DNA from 3 places in the Rhodoferax sp. ZS1R25 genome. Region 1 is predicted to be linked to each of the others. Evidence: predicted binding sites of a transcription regulator. Region 1 holds the regulator's gene; each other region holds the start of a gene.
What was found. The regulator sigma-54, encoded in region 1, starts transcription at its own class of promoters, with help from an activator protein. The targets are predictions, from matches to a motif close to TGGCANGNAANCTGCTTT.
Positions count from the first base shown of each region.

Region 2: glnK (P-II family nitrogen regulator) is a predicted target of sigma-54. The motif match lies at 5,069-5,086, and genes of this name have one in related genera.
Region 3: AC097R_RS02925 (pilin) is a predicted target of sigma-54. The motif match lies at 5,881-5,898, and genes of this name have one in related genera.

Region 1 covers NZ_JBWMAZ010000004.1:72,294-80,049, reverse strand. The annotation lists gene argS (arginine--tRNA ligase) at 1-1,142, shown strand, start outside; gene AC097R_RS19930 (SPOR domain-containing protein) at 1,223-1,900, shown strand; gene AC097R_RS19925 (thiol:disulfide interchange protein DsbA/DsbL) at 1,965-2,618, shown strand; gene AC097R_RS19920 (exopolyphosphatase) at 2,702-3,634, shown strand; gene lptA (lipopolysaccharide transport periplasmic protein LptA) at 3,710-4,318, shown strand; gene lptB (LPS export ABC transporter ATP-binding protein) at 4,315-5,091, shown strand; gene rpoN (RNA polymerase factor sigma-54) at 5,091-6,701, shown strand; gene AC097R_RS19900 (THUMP domain-containing class I SAM-dependent RNA methyltransferase) at 6,698-7,756, shown strand, end outside.
Region 2 covers NZ_JBWMAZ010000001.1:81,549-89,304, reverse strand. The annotation lists partial or broken gene AC097R_RS00405 (magnesium chelatase subunit ChlI family protein) at 1-105, opposite strand, end outside; gene xseA (exodeoxyribonuclease VII large subunit) at 790-2,100, shown strand; gene xseB (exodeoxyribonuclease VII small subunit) at 2,101-2,406, shown strand; partial or broken gene AC097R_RS00390 (TniQ family protein) at 2,960-3,268, opposite strand; gene AC097R_RS00385 (hypothetical protein) at 3,361-3,669, shown strand; partial or broken gene AC097R_RS00380 (YifB family Mg chelatase-like AAA ATPase) at 3,742-4,920, opposite strand; gene glnK (P-II family nitrogen regulator) at 5,172-5,510, shown strand; gene AC097R_RS00370 (ammonium transporter) at 5,531-7,063, shown strand; gene AC097R_RS00365 (aldose 1-epimerase) at 7,175-7,756, shown strand, end outside.
Region 3 covers NZ_JBWMAZ010000001.1:612,436-620,191, forward strand. The annotation lists gene AC097R_RS02905 (FHA domain-containing protein) at 1-234, shown strand, start outside; gene AC097R_RS02910 (CHASE2 domain-containing protein) at 289-2,538, shown strand; gene AC097R_RS02915 (3',5'-cyclic-nucleotide phosphodiesterase) at 2,550-3,341, shown strand; gene AC097R_RS02920 (GspE/PulE family protein) at 3,338-5,758, shown strand; gene AC097R_RS02925 (pilin) at 5,932-6,453, shown strand; gene AC097R_RS02930 (PglL family O-oligosaccharyltransferase) at 6,516-7,756, shown strand, end outside.

The sequences.
Region 1 (7,756 bases):
GCGCCCAAGGCTTCAAGCCCGGTGACGAGCAGTGGCCCAGCGGCGAGAAGGCTGCGGCCTACAACGGCGACTACATCGCCGACATTGCGGCCGACTTCCTGGCGGGCAAGACCGTCAAGTCCGACGACCGCGAGTTCACCGCCAGCGGCGATATCAACGACCTGGACGGCATGCGCCAGTTCGCCGTGGCCTACCTGCGCCACGAGCAAGACCTGGACCTGCAAGCCTTTGCGGTGAAGTTTGACAACTACTACCTGGAAAGCAGCCTCTACACCAGCGGCCGCGTGGACGACGCCGTGAAGCGCTTGCAGGCCGCGGGCAAGACCTATGAACTGGACGGCGCGCTGTGGCTCAAGTCCACCGAATATGGCGACGACAAGGACCGCGTCATGCGCAAGCAGGACGGTACCTACACCTACTTTGTGCCCGACGTGGCCTACCACATCGCCAAGTGGGAGCGAGGCTTCACCAAGGTGGTGAACATCCAGGGCACCGACCACCACGGCACCATCGCGCGCGTGCGCGCCGGCCTGCAGGCGGCGGGCGTGGGCATTCCCCAGGGCTACCCCGACTACGTGCTGCACACCATGGTGCGCGTGGTCAAGGGCGGTGAAGAGGTCAAGATCAGCAAGCGCGCGGGCAGCTATGTGACGCTGCGCGATTTGATCGAGTGGACCAGCAAGGACGCCGTGCGTTTCTTCCTGCTCTCGCGCAAGCCCGACACCGAATACACGTTTGACGTGGACCTGGCTGTGGCCAAGAACAACGACAACCCGGTCTACTACGTGCAGTACGCGCATGCGCGCATCTGCTCGGTGCTGGCGACCTGGGGTGGCGACGTGAGCAGCTTGAAGAGCGTGGACCTGTCGGCGCTGCAAAGCCCGCAGGCCCAGGCCCTGATGCTCCTGCTGGCCAAGTACCCCGAGATGCTGACCGCAGCGGCCGCCGACGAGGCGCCGCACGATGTGACCTTCTACCTGCGTGAACTGGCCGCCAGCTACCACAGCTACTACGATGCCGAGCGCATCCTGGTGGATGACGAAGCGGTGAAGCTGGCGCGCCTGGCGCTGGTCGCGGCGACGGCGCAGGTGTTGCACAATGGCCTGGCTGTGCTGGGCGTGAGTGCCCCGCAAAAAATGTGAGGTCTGGGGGTCAGACCACTTGCGTAGCAGGTGCTCTGACCCCCACGAATTAAGACTGATTAAGAGAGAGAAAGCAGCGCATGAAGTTTGAACGTGGCGGAACCATTGTGGGTTTCATTGTGGGCGTGGTGGTGGGCCTGGGGGCTGCATTGGCGGTGGCGGTGTACGTCACCAAGGTGCCCGTGCCGTTCATGAACAAGAGCCAGAGCCGCAGCGCCGACCAGGACGCAGCCGAAGCCCAGAAGAACAAGAACTGGGACCCCAACGCGCTGCTTTACGGCAAGAACCCGGCCCCCGCCGTGCCCACGGCCACGGCACCGGCGTCTGCCGCGTCCGGCGCCAAAACGGCTGCCAAGCCTGACGCAAAGACTGACCCCAAGGCGGAAGCCAAAACCGACCCCAAGGCAGACGCCAAGACCGCCGTCAAACCGGATGCCAAGGGCGAGTTGAAGCCTGCCGTGTCGGCCGATCCGCTGGGTGACTTGGCCAAGGCCAAGGCAGGTGCCGCCACCGAAGGCGACGCGTTCTCCTACTTTGTACAAGTGGGCGCCTTCCGCACGGCCGAAGACGCCGAGGCCCATCGCGCCAAGCTGTCGCTGAGCGGCATCGAGACCAAGATTTCCGAACGCGAACAGTCGGGCCGCCCGGTGTTCCGCGTGCGCGTGGGACCGTTTGACAAAAAGGACGATGCCGACAAGGCCAAAGACAAGCTGGACAAGAGCGGTCTGGAAACCGCCCTGGTGCGCGTGCAGCGCTAGGCCGCGCTGGAACTTTTTTCCACCCCCTCCACTCACATCCGAGCACTTTGGAGCTTTTGAACCCATGAAACGTCGCGAATTTACCCAAGCCGCTACAGGCGCCGCCTTTGCATCCTCCGCCCTGTGGGCCAGCAGCGCCCAGGCCCAGGCCAAAGGCCCGCAGCCCGGCACCGATTACCAGCCCGTGGACCCCCGTGCCCCGGTGGAAGCACCCGCCGGCAAGATCGAGGTTGTTGAGTTCTTCTGGTACAGCTGCCCGCACTGCAATGCGTTCGAGCCCACGCTGCAAGCCTGGATCCCCAAGCTGCCTAAAGACGTGTCCTTCCGCCGCGTGCCCGTGGCCTTCCAGGACAGCTTTGTGCCCCAGCAGCGCCTGTACTACGCGCTGGAAGCCATGGGCCTGGTGGAGAAGCTGCACGCCAAGGTGTTTGCCGCCATCCACGCCGAGAAGCAAAACCTCAGCGGTGGCGATGCCATCGTCGAATGGGTGGCCAAGCAGGGCGTGGACAAGGCCAAGTTTGTTGAGCAGTACGGCTCGTTCAGCGTGGCCACCAAGGCCACCAAGGCCGCCCAGCTGCAAAACGCCTACAAGGTGGAAGGCGTGCCTGCCCTGGGCGTGGCCGGCCGTTACTACACCGATGGCTCCATTGCCGGCAACATGCAGCGCGCGTTGCAGATCGTGGACGCATTGATCGTCCAGGCGCGCACCGCCCGCTAAAAACACGCCTCTGCGCAGGCCGCAGAGGTATTCCACAGGGCTAGAATGATTTGTCATTCAACCCCTTTGTGGAGAGTCTTCCCATGGCACATCAGAAGTACCGGCTGGTCACCCGCAGTGATTTTGATGGGCTGGTGTGCGCCGTCCTGCTCAACGAGCTGGACCTGATCGACGACATCAAGTTCGTCCACCCCAAAGACATGCAGGACGGCAAGGTGGAGGTGTCCGATCGGGACATCACCACCAATCTGCCGTACGTGCCCGGCGTGCACCTGGCCTTTGACCACCACGAGTCCGAGACGGTGCGCAACACTGGCGAGCGCCCCAACCACATCATCCTGCCCGACGCCGACTCGGCCGCGCGCGTGGTGTTTGACCACTACGGTGGTGCCAACCGCTTCCCGGCGCGCTTCCACGACATGATGGAAGCCGTGGACAAGGGGGACTCGGCCCGCTTCAGCCACGACGAAATCATGACTCCCACCGGCTGGGTGCTGCTGAATTACCTGATGGATTCGCGCACCGGCCTGGGCCGCTTCCGCGAGTTCCGCGTCAGCAACTACCAGCTGATGATGGATTTGATCCAGTACTGCCGCCACCATGGCATTGACGAAATCCTGCAGCTGCCCGACGTGGTGGAGCGTGTGGACCTGTACTTTGAGCATGCGGCCAAGGCCAAGGAGCAACTGCTGCGCTGCTCCACCGTGCATGGCAACCTGTTGGTGCTGGACCTGCGCAATGAGGACACCATCTTTGCGGTGAACCGTTTCATGGTCTACGCGCTGTTCCCGCAGACCAATATCTCCATCCACGTGCTATGGGGCCTGCAGAAGCAAAACACTGTGTTTGCCACGGGCAAGTCCATCACCAACCGCAGCTCGAAGACCAATATTGGCGACCTGATGCTGAGCTACGGCGGGGGCGGCCATGCCAATGCGGGTACCTGCCAGGTGGAGAACGACCGCGCTGCAGACGTGTTGCAGGTGCTCATCACCAAAATTAACGCCGACGGCTGAGTCGGCCAAGGCGCGAAATGCGCAAAGCGCTCGGTACAATGGCCGAAGCGCTTTTCGAGCAAGTTTCGTGCCTTTATGAAAAAAACCATCCTGTCTGTGGCTGTGTCGCTGGTGTTTGCCAGCGCAGGCGGCCTTGCGTGGGCCGAAAAAGCCGACCGAAACAAGCCCATGAATGTGGAGGCGGACGCCCTGCGCTACGACGACATCAAGCAGGTCAGCGTCTTCACCGGCCATGTGGTGCTGACCAAGGGCAGCATCCTGATCCGCGGCGCCCAGATCGAGGTGCGCCAGGACCCGGATGGCTACCAGTACGGTCTGGTCACCGGCTCGGTCGCCACGCCGGCGTTTTTCCGGCAAAAGCGTGAAGGCCTGGATGAGTTCATCGAAGGCGATGGCGACACCATCGAATACGACGGCAAGGCCGACACTGTGCGCTTTGTCAAAAAAGCCCAGCTGCGCCGCCTGCGCGGCGCCACGCTGGCCGACGAGGTGACGGGTGCCGTCATCCTGTACGAAAACCTCAGCGACAAATTCACCGTGGACGGCGCCCCCAAGACCGCTGCGGCGCCGGCCGGCCGTGTGCGCGCCATGCTGACGCCCAAGCCCGAAGGCGAAACTGCCACCGCGCCTCAACCCGGTGCCACTCTGCGCGCCACGCCGCAACTTGAGAAGGCCGCCCAGTGAGCGAGCCCACCCAAGAAGCCCCGGACACCAGCACCGGGCGGCTGGAAGCCCGGCATTTGCAAAAGTCGTATGGCAAGCGCCAGGTGGTGAAAGATGTGTCGCTGACCGTGCGCACTGGCGAGGTCGTGGGCCTGTTGGGCCCCAACGGCGCGGGCAAGACCACCTCGTTCTACATGATCGTGGGCTTGCTGCGCGCCAGTGCGGGCGACATCACGATTGACGGCCATTCCATCGAGCACATGCCCATCCACCGCCGCGCGCGCCTGGGGCTGGGCTACCTGCCGCAAGAGGCGTCCATCTTTCGCAAGCTCAATGTCGAAGACAACGTGCGCGCCGTGCTGGAACTGCAGCGCGACGAGGCGGGCGAGCCGCTCAAGTCGGCCGAGATTGAAGCGCGCCTGACCGCGCTGCTGCAAGACCTGCGCGTGGAGCATCTGCGCGAGTCGCCCTCGCTGGCCCTGTCGGGTGGTGAGCGACGCCGTGTGGAGATTGCGCGCGCACTGGCCACGCGGCCGCGCTTTATCCTGCTGGACGAACCGTTTGCCGGTATCGACCCGATTGCGGTGATCGAGATCCAGCGCATCATCAACTTCCTCAAGGGCCGTGGCATCGGTGTGCTGATCACCGATCACAACGTGCGCGAAACCCTGGGCATTTGCGACCACGCCTACATCATCAGCGACGGCCATGTGCTGGCGCAAGGCACCCCCTCCGAGATCGTGAACAATGCCGATGTGCGCCGTGTCTATCTCGGTGAGCATTTCAAAATGTAATGAAGCAAGGTCTTTCATTACGCGTCTCCCAACACCTGGCGCTCACGCCCCAGTTGCAGCAGTCCATCCGTCTGCTGCAGCTCTCTACGCTGGAGCTGAGCCAGGAGGTGGAGCAGATGCTGGACGAAAACCCGTTTCTGGAGCTGACCGAGGACCGGGCCGAGCGCGAGGACTTTGGGCTGAACGCAGTAGATGCGACGGTCAGCGAAGGCGACCGACTGTCCGAGAGCAGCGAGGTGGACTACGCGCCCAGTGCGGTGGCCGACTACGCCACCTCGACCAGTACCAGCAGCAATGACGAAGAAGCCACGCCGCTGAGCAGCAGCGACGAGCCCAACTGGGAAGGCGACGGCACCACCGAGATGATGCCCGACGATGGCGAGTGGGGGGTGGACGCCAAAGCCAAGGCCAACAACCTGGGCGACGACGAGGAGAAAGACGCCACCGAGCTGGCGCGCTCTGCCGAATCGCTGCAGGCCTTTTTGCACCGCCAGGCGCTGAGCCTGCGCACCAATGCCACCGACGCGGCCGCGCTGCGCTTCCTCATCGAATCACTCAACGACGACGGCTACCTGGAAGACCCGCTGGAAGAGCTGGCACGCAGCCTGAACCCCGGCGACGAAGAGCAGCTGCAGGACCTGGTGCACCACTTCACCGTGGCGCTGGGCTTGCTGCACAGCCTGGAGCCCGTGGGCGTGGGCGCGCGCGACTTGGGCGAGTGCCTGCGTTTGCAGGTCAAGGCCTTGCTGGCCCAAGCTGAAGTGGATGGTGAGGACGAGCGTGCCGAGCTGCTGCAGGTGGCCCTGGGCATCTGCAGCAAACCCATGGACCTGCTGGCGCGGCGCGACATCAAGCGCCTGGTGCAAATGGGCGTGGGCAGCGACGCGCTGGTGCGCGAAGCGATCGCGCTCATCGCACGGCTGGAACCCAAGCCCGGGCGGCGCTTTGTGGACGTGGAGCGCAACATCGTGGTGCCCGACGTGCTGGTGGTGGCCATCGGCAAGGCCGGTGGCATTCCCAAATTCCGCGTGCAGCTCAACCCCGAGGTGATGCCACGCCTCAAGGTGCATGACATCTACGCCAATGTGCTGCGCAACCACCGCGGTGGCCGCGACGGTGCTGGCCACGCGGCGCTGCAGCAACGCCTGCAGGAGGCGCGCTGGTTCATCAAGAACATCCAGCAGCGCTTTGACACCATCCTGCGCGTGAGCACGGCCATTGTGGAGCGGCAGAAGAACTTTTTCACCCATGGCGAGCTGGCCATGCGCCCCCTGGTGCTGCGCGAGATTGCCGACGAATTGGGCCTGCACGAGTCCACCATCAGCCGCGTGACCACGGCCAAGTACATGGCCACGCCGTTTGGCACGTTTGAGCTGAAGTACTTCTTCGGCTCTGGCCTGGGCACCGAGAGCGGTGGCAATGCCTCCAGCACCGCGGTGCGCGCGCTCATCAAACAGTTCATTGCCTCCGAGAGCAGCAAGAAGCCCTTGAGCGACAACCAGATCTCTGACATGCTCAAGGAGCAGGGCATCGAATGCGCCCGGCGCACCGTGGCCAAATACCGCGAGGGGCTGAAGATTGCCCCCGCCTCACTCCGCAAAGCGCTATGAACCAATTGACCCTTTTTCTCCCCTGCGCCGCCGGCGTGGAGGAGTACCTGGCGCCGGAGATTTTGCAAATCACCGGTCTGCCGCCCGGCTGCGTGACCAAGCAGCGCGGTGGCGTGGCCGTGCGCACCTCGTTCGCGCATGCCATGTTGCTCAACCTGTACAGCCGCCTCTCGCAGCGCGTGCTGGTGCTGGTGTCGTACACCGAATACCGCAGCGAACAGGACCTGTACCGCGCCGGCCTGCAGGTGCCATGGGAGCAGTGGTTCACGCCCAAGGAAAGCATCAAGGTCGAGGTGACGGCGCAGCACAGCCCGCTGACCTCGCTGAACTTTGCCGCGCTCAAGGTGAAGGATGCCGTGTGCGACCGCTTCCGCGAAGTGGCGGGCGGCGTGCGCCCCGACGTGAACACGCAGTGGCCCGATGTGCGCATCTATGCCCACCTGACCACCGACAGCTGCTCGCTGTACGTCGACACCTCGGGCGAGCCGCTGTTCAAGCGCGGCTGGCGCGAGGACAAGGGCGACGCACCGCTGAAGGAAACCCTGGCCGCGGCCATGATTGCCGCCAGCGGCTGGGCCTCGGGTGAGGACGACCTGATGCCGCTGTACGACCCCTGCTGCGGCAGCGGCACGGTGGCCATCGAAGCCGCGCAGATTGCCTGCAACATCGCGGCCGGTTCGCTGCGCCGCTTTGCGTTCGAAAAATACCGACCCTTCCGTTCGCAGGAGTGGGCGGACATGAAGGCCGAGGCCGCAGCGAATGTGGTCAAGCCCGAGCCGGGCCAGACTGCGCTGATCTACGGCAGCGATGTGTCGCACCGCATGGTGGACTTTGCGCAGCGCAACGCGCAACGCGCCGGCGTGGCCGATGTGATTGAGTTTCGCGGTGGCGACGCGCTGCAGCGCATGCCGCCGATTGAAGGCGGCGGCGTGATGGTGCTGAACCCGCCCTATGGCGAGCGTATTGGCATTGGTGGCGTAGCCGGTGAAGGCGAAGGTGCCCGCTTTGGCGCACGCGAACTCGCGCAGACCGACGAAGGTGTGGACTTCTTCAAC
Region 2 (7,756 bases), on a different contig from region 1:
TTCGCCAGCGGGGCTGTCCAGCAGCTCGCGGGCGGGCAGGGCGGGTACTTCTATGTGCAGGTCAATGCGGTCCATCAGCGGGCCGCTGAGTTTGGACTGGTAGCGGTGCTGTAGGTACTCAAAGTTGCTGGACATTTATCCCCAACAAAATCAACGATCTGTGCAACAACTATGAAACGGCAGTTCACTGCCCTGAGCATAGTTGGTGCGAAAAACCTACAAACTACTCATAGTTACTGAACATGGCATCCGCAGAGTAGGAAGTTACCGTCGACGTGTGTAGGGGCGGACGTAAGTCCCGTCTTTCCTGTAGTACCCACGAACTTGGACCGGGCCGCAATAGGAACTCACACAAGGCGCGGGGCTTGACTCTCCTATGGCTACGCGGTACGTGGATACAGCCGCCGGGGTCTTGCAACGTAAGAAAGGGCCAACGGAAGTGCCGTCGCGCCTTACATAAGACGCCACAAAACTGCAGCCAGGACTTGATATGTAGCCTGAAGAGCCAGCGGATTTCGATGCTAAAAAGGGCGTGCAGTAGTAGCCAGACTCCATGACTGCACCATCCGCCGTGGCATGCTCAGCCTCGTATTTGCATACATCTGATCCAGTTGAGCCCTGTTGATCGTAAGCAGGATTCGGCTGTTGCGGCTTTGAAGCGCATGCGGCAAAGATCAATAAAGTTGCGATCGCGAGGGCAAGTCTCAGCATAGGCAGGAGAAAAAGTCGATTTTTGATCTTGCGGCACGCCTCTGTACATCCCCCATTCGGGTGATATGAGGGGGCGGCATACTTCCTGTCTTTGAGAGGGAGACCGGCGTTGTCATCGGCGCAGGTATCAAGCTGTTGATTCGAGCTCGGCCAGTTTTCAAGGCGCAGTACGGATTTAGCCTTGATATTGATGCCATTGATCCAGAGTACACCTTGGGAGATCTTGAGGCTCGAAAGAGAGAGATTCGGGTTCGACTTCAGCAAGAAGGACTTCTTGAAAAGAACAAGCGATTGACTTCACCTTGGGACTTCCAATCGGTATTGGTGATCGCCCCAGAAGACGGTGCCGGCCTCGGGGACTTCCAGAAAGAGGCAAAACGCCTAAGTGAGTTTGGTGTTTGTGACTTTGTATACGCATATAGCCGGTTTCAAGGGGATGGCGCATCAAAGGAGATCGTAGAGGCAATTAGCAGTGGGTTGGCACGAATGGGGAGAGCTTCCCGACCGGACGTGATTGTGATCAGTCGCGGTGGTGGTGCGACCAACGATCTTGCTTGGTTGAATGACTATGAGCTGGTGAGATTCATTTGTATGCAAGACATCCCCGTGTTTACGGGCATAGGACATGAGCGAGATTCGACCCTGCCGGATGAGGTCGCGAATGCTTGTTTTGATACACCCAGCAAAGTGATTGCGGGAATTGAGCAGAAGATCGCACGACGGACGAGAGAAGCCGGTTTGGCAGCTCATGAGATTTTTGCTCATGCTGATAGATCTATCCGTGAAGCTAGAACAAGCATACAGAGAGATGTTGTTCAAGTCGGGACCAGCGCAAACGCCGAAATTGCCCGTGCGCGTCACGGAAGCGCGCAAGGGATGAACAAAATTAGCCTCGCTTCGGTGCGCATGGTCAATATGAGCTCACGGAATGGTCTATCGTTGCTGACGGAGGTCCGCTCAACCGCTGTAGATCATCTGGCGTGGGCAGCGCAAAAAACACCTCAACTCATGTCGAGTATCCGTTCGTTTGCCCTGTCAGCGCTCGGCGAAGCACGGGCAAATTCAACCGTGGCGGCAAATGCGGTACTAGATCGCACTGGCGCCTCAGTAAGAGCTTGGGACTCAGCCGTCCGAGAGCAAATGCACCGTCTAGTAGAGCGCTCCGAGGGCTCCTTACGGCAAGCAAAGCGTAGTTCTCAGGCCTTAATGCGTGAAGTTGCAGGTCAGGGGCCTGAAAAAACGCTTAAGCGTGGTTTCGCAATTGCGCGCACTAAAGAGGGTGAGCCCATCACTTCTAAACTGCAAGCAAGTCAAGCATCCACAGTCAAAATGCAATTTTGGGACGGTGCCATCATCGCGCAAGTACAGACGACAAGGGAGGAAAATTAAATGACAGCTAGTTTCCGTGAAGCTTATGGTGTGCTCCAGGAGCACGCTGAAACCTTACGAAATCAGGATGAGCCGAACATTGACGATTTGTTGAAAATAGTCACTGAGTCCGTTGCGGCCTACAACGTTTGCAAAGAGCGTATTGATGCAGTTGAAGCGGCACTTAAGGCCGCATTAGACCAAGCAAATTTTGACTCTTCAGCAGGGACGGCTCCGGCGCACAGTTCGGAAGGCGCAGCTGGGGCCCGCGGGTCGAGACCTGTACCGCAGCGATTCGAAGATATGGACGACGACACACCGTTCTAAATTTTCGCGTGGCTTTAATCAACTTTGCCAGGCTGCCAGTAGTCAGCAGCCGCACGATTCCAATTGGGTGCGGATCTGGTGCTTGTCCCAAAGCCGGCTCAGCTTTGAGACGTTCACCATCTGGGAGTCCGACTTCGGTTATGCGGCCGAGAACTGCATAGTCTTCGCTTTCAATGAAAACGAACTCCCCAACTTGCCCACCAGGTACGCCGTAGCCACCCTCGGCAAGCTGCTGAAGAACTAGTTTGGTGGGTCTGGGTAGATCAAGGTCCTGCAGTTTCTTCGAAATTTTGGGCCTGGAGAAGACGGCCAGAAGAACACGCACTCCATCCCACCAAAGATGGCTGTGACTGAGCGGAACTGGAAAAACAATTGCACTGTTGCTCGAGGATCCACCTCGTAGCCAGACCCCTTTCTTCACCTTTGTTGCCTTGGGCGTAACCCCTAACAGGCAGGATTGGCAAGACGCGCACTCGGTAAGTGCGGCCTTTCTACTTCCATTTATGGTGAAAGGCTCGTGGCACCAGGGGCAAACATCCAAGAGCAGCGTCTTATGCTTGCTGCAAACAGTAGAAACGGAAAGTCGCCAGTGAGCTCTCCAATACGGGATCTCGTCTGTCACCAAGCAAGCCGGGCAGAGCATGAATCGAGGGCCTTTCACTGCCTTGCTGGCGCAGGCATTTAGTATCCAGCGACTGTTCTCTATTGGAGTAGAGACTGAAAGAAAAGTCATGTCTGCCTGCAAGGTGTGGAACTCAAGATCCTCCTCCGGGTAAAGAGACAAACGATGCAGCGCAGCTATCAAGTTCCATCGCGAAGGTTCAATGTCAATGGTGGCACGATGTGGAATCATCGTTCCCATGGGTGAGGTAGAGACGTACCCAGTATGGTCATCTGTCCACACAGGTTGTCTTCGAGTACCTAAGGCTTCGTTTTGGCAAGCAAGTTGATGGCTTGGTCTTTCCATCCGTGCAGACAGGCGAGCAGGGCAGCAACTTGGTCTTGTTTCCTGAGGCCAGTGTCATCAGTCCCAAGCAGTACGAACCGCAAAATGAAATGGATCTGGTCTTCAAAGACAAGCCACCAGTAGTCTTTGAGCCGCATGAAAAGCTTGCTGTCATCAGTGGCTCGATTCGCTTCCACAAGGTCAAGGCTATAAAAACTGAGGCCATCACATACCGCAGGCTTAACGATCTCTACATGAGCGATGAAGTTCGCAATCGGTTTGGTCTTGGTCTAAACCCCGCAGTTGATGAGCCGTGAGGTATTCCACAGGCTCAACGTCCATGGAAAGGCTCATTAACTTCGCACAATTTGGCTCAGTAACCTTGATCAAGGCGCAGTAACTATGAAAACCCACAGGTGCACCTGGTCCGGCGTACAACGACAGCTGTGCGTGGGTGAGCCCTGGTAACCACAGGGGCAGGGGTTCATGGCGGCTACCAGCTGGAAGCGCGCAGGGAACTCGGCGCGGCGTGCGGCGCGGGCAATCGTGATGCTGCCAGTCTCCAGCGGTTCGCGCAGGGCCTCCAAAGCGGCCCTTGCAAATTCTGGAAATTCATCTAGAAAAAGAACACCGTGGTGGGCCAGAGAAATTTCTCCCGGGCGCGGAGGTGACCCGCCTCCCACCAGAGCCACCGCACTGGCCGAGTGGTGCGGGCTGCAGGTAGGGCGCTGCCCCCAACGCTCCAGATCAAAGCGACCGCACAGGCTGCCAATGGCCGCGCTCTGCAGTGCTTCGTCGGTGTTCATGTCGGGCAGCAACCCGGCAAAGCGCTGCGCCAGCATGGACTTGCCAGACCCCGGTGGCCCCACCAAAAGCAGTGAATGCCCGCCCGCCGCCGCAATTTCCAGCGCGCGCTTGGCGCCGGCTTGGCCTTTCACGTCGGCCATGTCGGCGCCGCGCAGACGCAAACCGGGTGGGTTGCCGAGCACGCGCACCCAGCCGTCCGGGTCTTCGGGGGTGGGGGCGATCTCGGCGCCGCCGGGCGCAGGGGGCGGTGCAAAGTGGCGCACCACGTCCAGCAAATGTCGCGCCCGCACCACATGGGAGTCCGGCACCAGCGCGGCTTCTTCGGCGCTGTCGGGGGGGAGCACCAAACGGGTGCTGACTTGGGCGGTGCGCAAGGCCAGCGCCATGGCCAAAGCACCACGCACCGGACGCAAGGCACCCGACAAAGACAGCTCCCCGGCAAACTCATACTGCGCCAACGCGGCGCCGTCGATCTGCCCGCTGGCCGCCAAAATACCCAGCGCAATCGGCAAATCCAGCCGTCCAGAGTCCTTGGGCAGGTCGGCGGGGGCCAAATTGACGGTGATTCGCTTGTTATGGGGGAATTCCAGCCCGCTGTTCTGGATGGCGCAGCGCACCCGCTCGCGGGCCTCTTTCACCTCCACGTCGGCCAGGCCGACCAGGCTGAAGCTGGGCAAGCCGTTGGCCAGATGCACTTCGACGGTGACCTTGGCTGCTTCCAGCCCCAGCAGAGCACGACTCTGCACCAAAGACAAGCTCATAGCCCTATGCTCCCAAAACGGTGCGCCGCAAGGCAGTGCATGCGCACAGATTGCACCAGTTAAGTGCATGCTGTATTTATGTACAGTTATGTTACTCCAGTCCACGCTGCTTGGGGCGTAGCCTTGCGAAATACAGGGCTTTTTAACTTGGCATGGCTTCTGCTTTAGGGGTGTTATCTCCAGACCCGTGGAGAAGCAGACCAGCCAGACCCGGTGTCTGTATTCAACTGTTATCAAGCTGAGGTGAACACATGAAACTCGTAACGGCCATCATTAAACCGTTCAAGCTCGATGAGGTGCGAGAAGCCTTGTCTGGCATTGGTGTGCAAGGTATTACCGTCACCGAAGTCAAAGGCTTCGGACGTCAAAAAGGCCACACAGAGCTGTACCGCGGTGCGGAATACGTGGTGGACTTTCTGCCCAAGGTGAAGATCGAAGCGGCGATTGACGACGCTTTGGTGGACCGCGTGATCGAAGCCATCGAAGGTGCTGCCCGCACCGGCAAGATCGGCGACGGCAAGATTTTTGTCTACAACCTGGAACAGGTTGTGCGCATTCGTACCGGCGAAACCGGCAAAGAAGCGCTGTAACCCGAAAGAGAGCCAACAACATGAAAAAACTGCTTGCTTCCCTGGCCCTGGGCCTGAGCCTGCTGACAGCCGGGTCGTTCGCCCTGGCCGAAGACGCCAAACCCGCCGACGCACCTGTTGCTGCTGCACCCGCTGCAGAAGCCAAACCTGCTGACGCAGCTGCGGCCCCCGCCGCTGCAGCCGCCGCGCCTGCTGCTGCAGAGGCTGCCCCCGCTCCTGTGCCCAACAAGGGCGACACATCCTGGATGATGGTCTCCACCCTGCTGGTGATCTTGATGACGGTTCCTGGCCTGGCCTTGTTCTACGGTGGCCTGGTGCGCAGCAAAAACATGCTGTCCGTGCTGATGCAGGTCATGGTCACGTTCTCGTTGATCGTGGTGCTGTGGTTCATCTACGGTTACAGCCTGGCCTTCACGGAAGGCAACGCCTACTTCGGTGGACTGGATCGCCTGTTCATGAAGGGCATTTGGGACAACGCGGCTGGCACCTTTGCCAACGCGGCGACCTTCAGCAAGGGCGTGGTCATTCCTGAGATCGTGTTTGCCGCGTTCCAGGCGACCTTCGCCGGTATCACCTGCTGCCTGATCGTTGGCGCCTTTGCCGAACGTATCAAGTTCGCTGCGGTGCTGATGTTCATGGTGCTGTGGTTCACCTTCTCTTACGCTCCCATCGCCCACATGGTGTGGTTCTGGGCCGGCCCTGATGCATACACCAGCAAAGACGTGGTGGACAAGGTCAATGCCACTGCCGGTTACATCTGGCAATCCGGCGCGCTGGACTTCGCAGGCGGTACCGTGGTGCACATCAACGCTGCTGTGGCTGGCTTGGTCGGCGCGTTCATGGTGGGCAAGCGCATTGGTTACGGCAAGGAAGCCATGGCGCCTCACAGCCTGACATTGACCATGGTCGGTGCTTCTCTGCTGTGGGTGGGTTGGTTCGGTTTCAACGCCGGCTCCGCTCTGGAAGCCAATGGTTTCGCTGCTCTGGCCTTCATCAACACTTTCGCCGCCACTGCTGCTGCCGTGTTGTCCTGGTCTCTGGGTGAAGCCCTGCACAAAGGCAAGGCCTCCATGCTCGGTGCTGCCTCCGGTGCTGTGGCGGGTCTGGTTGCCATCACACCTGCTGCCGGCAACGTCGGTATCGGTGGTGCTTTGATCATCGGTCTGCTGGCTGGCTTCATCTGTCTGTGGGGTGTGACGGGTCTGAAGAAAATGCTGGGCGCTGACGACACGCTGGACGTGTTTGGCGTGCACGGCGTGGGCGGTATCTTGGGTGCGCTGCTGACCGGCGTGTTCAACTCGCCTTCCCTGGGTGGCCCCGGTTTCGTGGCTGACTGGGTGACAGCGACTGGCATCACGGCCGCTGACTACTCCATCGCTTCGCAAGTGTGGATCCAGACCAAGGCTGTGCTGATCACCATCGTGTGGTCCGGCGTGGTATCCGTGATCGCCTTCAAGCTGGTGGACCTGACCATCGGTCTGCGTGTCAGCGAAGAAGACGAACGCGAAGGCCTGGACATCACGTCCCACGGCGAAACCGCTTACAGCCGCTAATCCTCAGGATTCGGTTACGAACCAGTTTCAATTCTTCTTGAGACTTCGGCCCAGCAGGATTCCGGTCCCGCTGGGCCGTTTTTTTGGTACCTGCCGGTGCACAATGCCGCCATGAATTCCACACTCACTCTGCGCCACGGCGACCTGCTGTGCGACATCAAACCCGAACTGGGCGGCAGCATTGCCGGCCTCTGGCTGGGCTCAGACCCGGTGCTGACCTCTCTGCCTGGCGACCAGATGCAGACGGTGCGCCAGTCGGCCAGCTACCCGCTGGTGCCGTTCTCCAACCGCATTGGCCACGGCCAGCTGCAATGGGCGGGCACCAGCCATCCCTTGATCAAAAATTTCGAGCCCGAGCCGCACACCATCCACGGTGTGGGATGGCAGCGGCCCTGGGCGGTGCTGGAGTCCACCGAACAATTTGCGCTGCTGTCGTTCGAGCACAAGGCTGATGCGTCCTGGCCGTTTGACTTTGACTGCTCCCAGGCCTTCAAGCTGGAGGCGGGTGCGCTGGAGATGACGCTTTCCATCACCAACCAGTCGCCCGTGGCCGCGCCCGTGGGCCTGGGCTGGCATCCCTACTTTCCCAAACGCCTGGGCACGGTGGTGCAGTTCTCGGCTACAGGCCGCTGGGAGATGGGGTCGGACAAACTCCCCACCCACCGCGAGGCCCACCCCGGCCTGCACCAGACG
Region 3 (7,756 bases), on a different contig from region 1:
GGCGCCGCTTCGGGGCGTGAAGTGCCTTTGACCAAGGTTGTGACCACCATCGGCAAGCCCGGTGTTGCGGTGGCTGCCATCACGCGGCGACAGCATGGCTATGTGGTGCACCATGTCGAGGGTGCGGGTAACCCTACTTTGAATGGTTCCCCAATAGGTTCTGACCCCATTTCGCTGAAGAATGGCGATTTGGTGGAGTTGGCGGGCACACAAATGCAATTTGTCCAAACCTGAGCTGGCCAAAATCTGGCCTGATCACATGCAGATTGGAATTCAGCCTGGTTTGAAATGCGGTCGCTAACTAGGCATTGGCCCCGCATTGCGGTGACCTTGATCCCCGTGATTTTGGCACTGCTGCATGCGGTTGGTGCGGTGCGTATTGGTGTTTTGCAGCGTCTGGACGACATCATTTATGACGCTCGTCTGCGGGCAACCATGCCCAATACACAGGATGACCGGATTGTCGTCGTCAATATTGACGAAAAAAGCCTGGCCGAGGTGGGGCGCTGGCCTTGGGGCAGAAACAAGCTCGCTCAGCTGATTACCACGTTATTCGATGAGCAGCAGATCGCACTCATCGGCTTTGACGTTGTTTTTGCCGAGGCGGACGAGAGCTCTGGGCTCACGCGGCTCAATGAGCTGGCGCGCAACGAATTTCGCGACCAAGCCGGGTTCTCCGAGCGCCTGCGCCAACTGCAACCCGAACTCGACTTCGACGCGGCCTTTGCGCGCGCTATCGCCAACCGCCCGGTCGTCATGGGGTACTACCTGACGAGCGATGGCGAGGGTCGATCTAACGGGACTTTGCCGGCCCCGGTATTGACTCCAGACGTGTTACAGGGGCGCCCCATCAAGGCTACCTCTTGGAATGGATTCGGTTCGAATATTGATCAACTTGCCAAGGCGGCGCCATTGGCGGGATTCTTCAATTCGATTACCGACGGGGATGGGGTTGTTCGGTCCTTGCCCTTGCTGGCTGAATACAAGGGGCAGTATTACGAGTCCATCTCTTTGGCGATGTTTCGCGCCATTGCAGGCATGCCCAAAGTCGCACCGGGGTTTTCCAATGAGAAATTCTTGGCCCGCAGCTACCAAGGCATGGACCGTGTATTGCTAAAACAGGGAGAAAAGGCGCTGGCTATTCCGGTGGATGAGCGTGTGGCTACGCTGGTGCCTTATCGGGGGCGGGGTGGTGTGCAAGGCGGGTCGTTCCGGTATGTGTCCGCATCCGATGTGTTGTCTAAGAAGCTGCCGCTGCATAGCCTGAAGGACAAAATCATTTTGCTGGGGACAACGGCTCCGGGCCTGTTGGATTTACGTGTCACCCCTGTGGGGGAGACCTACCCAGGGGTGGAGACCCATGCGAACATCATTTCTGCACTGTTGGATGGCAGCGTATTGGTGAAGCCGGACTATGCAGTGGGCTACGAGGTTGTCATTCTCACTTTGGCTGGTTTGTTGTTGTCCATAGGACTTCCGTTGTTGTCGGCGCCCCGTGCGGTGCTGTTAAGCGTGGCGGTGGTGAGCGTACTGGTGCTCACCAACCTATGGCTCTACCTGTCGTATGGGTTGGTGCTGCCGTTGGCCTCTGCGTTGACCATGGCCATCACTGCTTTTGGTCTCAATATGAGCTACGGCTACTTTGTAGAGAGCCGTTCCAAGCGCGAGTTGGCCAACTTGTTTGGTACTTATGTTCCGCCCGAGCTGGTGGATGAAATGGTGAAGGACCCCGACAGTTACAGCATGAAGGCGACAAACCGTGAGCTCACGGTGATGTTTTGCGATATGCGAGGCTTCACCAAAATGTCTGAGCGGATGGAGCCCACACAACTGCAAGAGCTGCTCACGGGGGTATTCAGCCGGCTGACGAGCTTGATTCGCGCAAACCGCGGAACGATCGACAAATACATGGGCGATTGCGTCATGGCGTTTTGGGGCGCTCCGGTGGAAACTGCTGAGCACGCCCATTTGGCAGTCAAGTCTTCCATGGAAATGGCCAACGCCATTCGGGAAATCAACTTGGAACACCGGGCCAAGGGCCTGCCGGAGATTGGGATCGGCATTGGCTTGAACACAGGCACCATGTGTGTCGGAGACATGGGATCCAACATCCGTCGTAGCTACACCGTGATTGGTGATGCGGTCAATCTGGGGTCTCGGCTGGAGGGCCTGTCCAAGGCTTATGGTGTGGATATCGTGGTGAGCGAAGCCACGCGCAAACTGGCGCCAGATTTCGCGTGGCAGGAACTGGACCGGGTTCGGGTGAAGGGCAAGGAACAAGCCGTGGCGATCTTTTGGCCTCTGGCACCGCTGGCGCGGGTAAGTGCCGAGGTGGCGGAAGAGGTCAAGACTTGGGCGCAATTCCTGAAGGCCTACAGGGCGCAAAATTGGGATCAGGCAGATGTGCTGCTCATCAATCTGATGCGCATGAATGCCAAAAAATACCTTTACCAGTTGTACTCTGAGCGAGTAGCCTCTATGCGGTTGCTCCCATTCGATCCTGAATGGGACGGCGCCACCAACTTCGAAACCAAATAGGGCCTCGTTTTGTGAAAGTACGCGTACTTGGCTGCTCGGGCGCCATCGCCCAAGAGTGCCGGACCACCTCGTTCCTTGTGGGCCGCCAAATTTTGGTGGACGCAGGAACCGGTGTGGGCGATCTGACGCTGGAGGAAATGGGGCAGGTTGACCATGTGTTCTTGACCCATTCTCACTTGGATCACATTGCGGCATTGCCGTTGATGGTCGATGCCGTAGCATCGCAACGGCAATCACCAATTGCCATCTACGCATTGCCTGGCACGATTGCTGCCCTTAAAGCGCACATTTTTAACGATGTGATTTGGCCCGATTTTTCACGGATTCCAACAGTACAAGCGCCGTTTGTTCGGTTCGTGGAAATACAGGTAGGTCAGGTTTTAGAGTTAGCGGGGAGCCGCATTGAGGTGCTGCCAGCCGTGCACACGGTGCCAGCGGTGGGGTTCGCAGTCTCCGCGGGGGCTGGACATTGGGTCTTTACGGGGGACACAGAGCGCAACCCGGCCCTGTGGACGCGCATCAACCAACTGGACGTGGCCATGTTGGTCATTGAAACGGCCTTCAGCAACCGCGAAAAAGAATTGGCTCGCAAGAGTCTGCATTTGTCGCCGAGTGCACTGGCGAAGGAGCTGGACTGCATTCGCAAGGGCAAAAGTTTCCCCATTTACATCACCCACACCAAGCCAGCAGAAACCGAATTGATCATGGCTGAGATACAGCGATTCGACCAGACCCTGCCTTTCGGCCCGGATGTGACGCATGACATACGGTGGTTGCGTGCGGGGCAGGAGTTTGAGATATGAGCGTGGTTATTCAGCCCAGTGGAGCCGAGCGATCGTCCGAACAGGCTTTTTTTGAGTCGCAGAAGCTGCCTTCCAAAAAAAGAGGCATGACCTTTGAGGCGCTTTTTTACCGGCAACTGCACCAGGTCACAGCACGCATTCACGATACAGAGCAGCTTGAGCAAATCATGCTGGAAACCAGCCAGGAAATTTGCAAGCTGCTCAACGCCGATCGATTGACCTTGTACGCGGTCACAGAAGATCAAACTGCGATTATTTCCAAAATCAAAACGGGATTGAACAGCAGCCGTGATTTGAAGCTGCCTATCTCCCCGCAAAGCCTAGCAGGCTACGCCGCATACAGCCGAACCGCGCTGAACCTACCTGACGTTTATGACGAGGATGCGCTTAAGCGAATCCATCCTTCGTTGACGTTCTTGAAGGAGGTCGACAAACGCTCTGGCTATCGCACGAAACAAATGTTGGTGGCTCCGATCATGGACGGTGGAACCCTGCATGGGGTTTTGCAGGTCATTAACAACAAAAGTGATGAGCCCTTTGGAGAGCTTGAGGTAGACGGTGTTACTGAGTTGTGCAAAACGCTAGCCACAGCGATTCGCCAGCGTGTCAAAGGCGCAGAGAGTGCTGTGCGGCGCAAGACTACCAAATACGACGGCTTAATTTCCGACGGCATTCTCACGGAAGATGAGCTCGCCCAGTGCGTGCAAGATGCCCGCCACGAAGGTCAGTCAGTGGAACAACGGCTGATGGCGGACTACAGCATCAAACCAGCGCAACTGGGGAGTGCACTTGCCAAATTCTTTGGTGTTCCCTACGAGCCTTTCAATCCTGGGCGCATTCGATCGGAGATGTTGCAAGGGGCTCTCAAGCGTGAGTTCATCGAAGAGCAAGAATGGATGCCGCTGGAGGAGTCCCCGGATGGTTTGGTCATCATGTGTGTGGACCCAGAGGCGGTCAAAGGCTCCCGGGTCGTTCCGCAGGTGTTTCCACGCGTTACCAAGTTTGCCTACCGGGTGACGACACTTGTCGAGTTTCGCGAAACGTTGGCGCAGTTGTTTGGTGCCGCGTCTGACAGCAGCACGATTGACCAGTTGCTTGCCGACATGGACGGCGCGCCCATAGACGATGGGAGCAATGATGAGTCCCTGGAGTCGGCCGCGGCGGATAACGAGCTGGTGAAGTTTGTTAACAAGGTCATTATCGACGCGTACAACCAAAAGGTGTCGGATATTCACATCGAACCCATGCCAGGCAAGTTCAAGACCGGCATACGTTTTCGTATTGACGGGAGTCTAGTGCCCTACGTGGAAGTACCTGCACATTTCAGACAGGCCATGGTGACCCGTCTGAAGATCATGTGTGATCTGGATATCTCCGAGCGCCGCAAGCCGCAGGACGGGAAAATCAAGTTCAAGAAATACGGGCCACTAGACATTGAGTTGCGCGTCGCGACCATTCCCTCTTCCGGTGGCGTAGAAGACGTGGTCATGCGGATTTTGGCCGCGGGCGAGCCGATTCCGCTGGAAAAGCTGGGCCTCACGCCGCACAACAAGTCTCGATTGGAAGCCACCGTGAGCAAACCCTACGGCTTGTTTTATGTCTGCGGGCCTACAGGCTCAGGTAAAACGACCACACTGCATTCCATCCTGAAGTTTCTCAATACACCGGATACCAAAATCTGGACAGCTGAAGACCCTGTGGAAATTACCCAAAAAGGTTTGCGGCAGGTTCAGATCAACAAGAAAGCCGGAATTGACTTCGCGCTAGTGATGCGCGCCTTTTTGCGCGCCGACCCAGACATCATCATGGTTGGCGAGTCGCGTGACAAGGAAACGGTGTCAATGGGCGTGGAGGCCTCGCTCACAGGCCACATGGTGTTTTCTACACTGCACACTAACTCTGCACCCGAGTCCATTACCCGCTTACTGGATATGGGTATGGACCCGTTCAACTTTGCAGATGCCCTATTGGGAATTTTGGCGCAGCGCTTGGCCAAGAAACTCTGTGATTGCAAAGTTGCCTATGTGCCGGATGCCGAAGAGATGCGCCTTTTCGCTGCTGAGTACGCCGAAGAGTTACGCCACACGCAAACTTGGAAACAGGACTACGCGGGTGAGAGCAAGAAAATGGTCGATAAGTGGCTGCAAACCTATGGCGAAGGCGGTCAGCTCAAACTCTACAAAGCCGTAGGGTGCGACAAATGCAACAAGACCGGGTACAAGGGGCGCGTGGGCCTGCATGAGTTGATGGTGGCAGACGATTTGGTGAAAAAGCTCATCCAGGAGCGCTCGCGCGTGGCAGAACTGTTCTCCGCAGCGGTAGAGGGCGGCATGCGCACCCTCAAGATGGATGGCATGGAGAAGATCATGATGGGTCTGACGGACTTGAAGATGGTTCGACAGGTCTGCATCAAGTAATTGCCACACAAATGGAGACAAAAATGTCGTGTTGAGGTCGATTCAGGCTTCTCATGCCTTTGAGGCTAGATTTTAATTGACAATATTGTTCCTGTTTTCTTGTTTGGGTCGGCTTTTTAGATTGGCATGAAGTATGCTCATGCTTAACTCTATTCTTACCTTTGGAGTTCAATATGAAACGTGCATTGCAAAAGGGTTTCACCCTGATCGAATTGATGATTGTGGTTGCAATCATTGGTATTTTGGCTGCTGTGGCCTTGCCTGCGTACCAAGATTACACAGTGCGAGCCAAGCTTTCTGAGGTTATCTTGGCGGCATCGCAATGCCGGACCAGTATTTCTGAAATTGCTCAAACTGCTACCAGCGCTGCGTCGCAATTTGTTGCCGGAAATTGGGGCTGTGAGACATCTACCGCGGCCGGCAATGTGGCGCGTATTCAGACCAGCGCCACTGGCGCCATTCGGGTGAATAGCAACCTGGCGACGGGTCCGGGCGCTATCATTCTGGCCCCAAGTACGCCGCTCACGGCGATTGGTACAAATGTGACGGCTTGGTTGTGTGGCCCTGCTTCCGCCACTGTCGCAACTGCCGTTAGTGCAACAGGTACGGCCGGTGTTAATCCAAAATACTTGCCCGGTTCTTGCCGAGATACAACGGTTGCAGGCACTTATGGTAGCGGTACATTTCTTCCATAAACAAACCTAAAAACTTTAAAAAGGGGCTCACTGAGCCCCTTTTACATTTGGAGTTCGAGTTGGTGGCAAATGCATTGGGTCTCTTTATATTGTTGTTGTGTTGGGTCGTGCCGGACCATTTTCCGCCGTGGACAGCATTTCATACAGAAGTACCTGCTTTTATTGCCGCTCTGATTGGAATAGGGGGCAGCTGGCGTAAGGGCGATTCAGTTGCCAAATTGCCCGTTGGTGTTGGTGTGTTACTTGTTCTTGCCTCAACAGCAGTCATGCAAGGTCTGACCTTCCAATCGGTCTTTTTAGGTGATGTATTGGTTGTCATTGCGTACATTGGCATGGTCGCTTGCGCCTGGATGTGGGGTTTTCAATGGCAGAAAAAAAAACCACGTACTGAGGTTTTGGAATCGCTTTGTTTATTGTTGGTTTTTGCAAGTTTGATCAGTACTTTTCAGATATTGTCACAATGGCTCCAAGTGGAGTTGGCGATGAACGATTGGGTGCTAGAGGGGCTTCCCAATGGTCGGCCACGTGCGAATGTGGGCCAGCCCAATCAAGCTGCAACGTTGCTACTTATGGGGTCAGTGGCGGCGGCAGTGTTGTTGTACCGTGCCAGAATTGGTGTGGCAGTTACCTGGGGTATCTTGGTTGTTTTGGGCTTAGGCCTAACCTTGACCCAGTCGCGTACGGCGCTACTGGCCGCGGTCCTTTTGGCGATGGCCCATCATGTTTTGAGTGGTTCTGTACGCCGTGACAATTTGAATCGTCTGGTCGTATGGCTTTGGTTGTTTTTTTTGCTGACTGCAGCAATGTCATTTCCCTATTGGACTTGGGGTCCGAGTGTGAGTGCATTAGGTCACGATCAAATGGCCAGTACAGGCACTCGCCCTTTGATTTGGATGCAACTGACAACAGCCTTGCTTCAACATCCTTGGATAGGCTGGGGCTGGCTGCAAGTGGCTGCGGCCTTGCAAGCCGGGGCATTGGCTTTTCCGGGGGCTGAGCAGACTGCCTATGCGCACAACATTGTGCTGGACCTGCTGTTGTTTCTTGGGATGCCGATCGGGGGAGTAACGCTAGCGCTGGCTGGTCAGTGGATTTGGAATAGGGTTAAAAGCAGTAAGGGCAAGGTGACCACGACCTGTGGATTCTTCGTGTTGATTCCACTTGCCACGCATTCTCTATTGGAGCTCCCCCATACGTATGCCTACTTTCTGGTCGTTGCTGCACTATTATTGGGTGCTATCGATGCCGATGCCGATGCTATTGAGCCGATATTGATAATCAAGATGTCTAAATGGCTGATCCC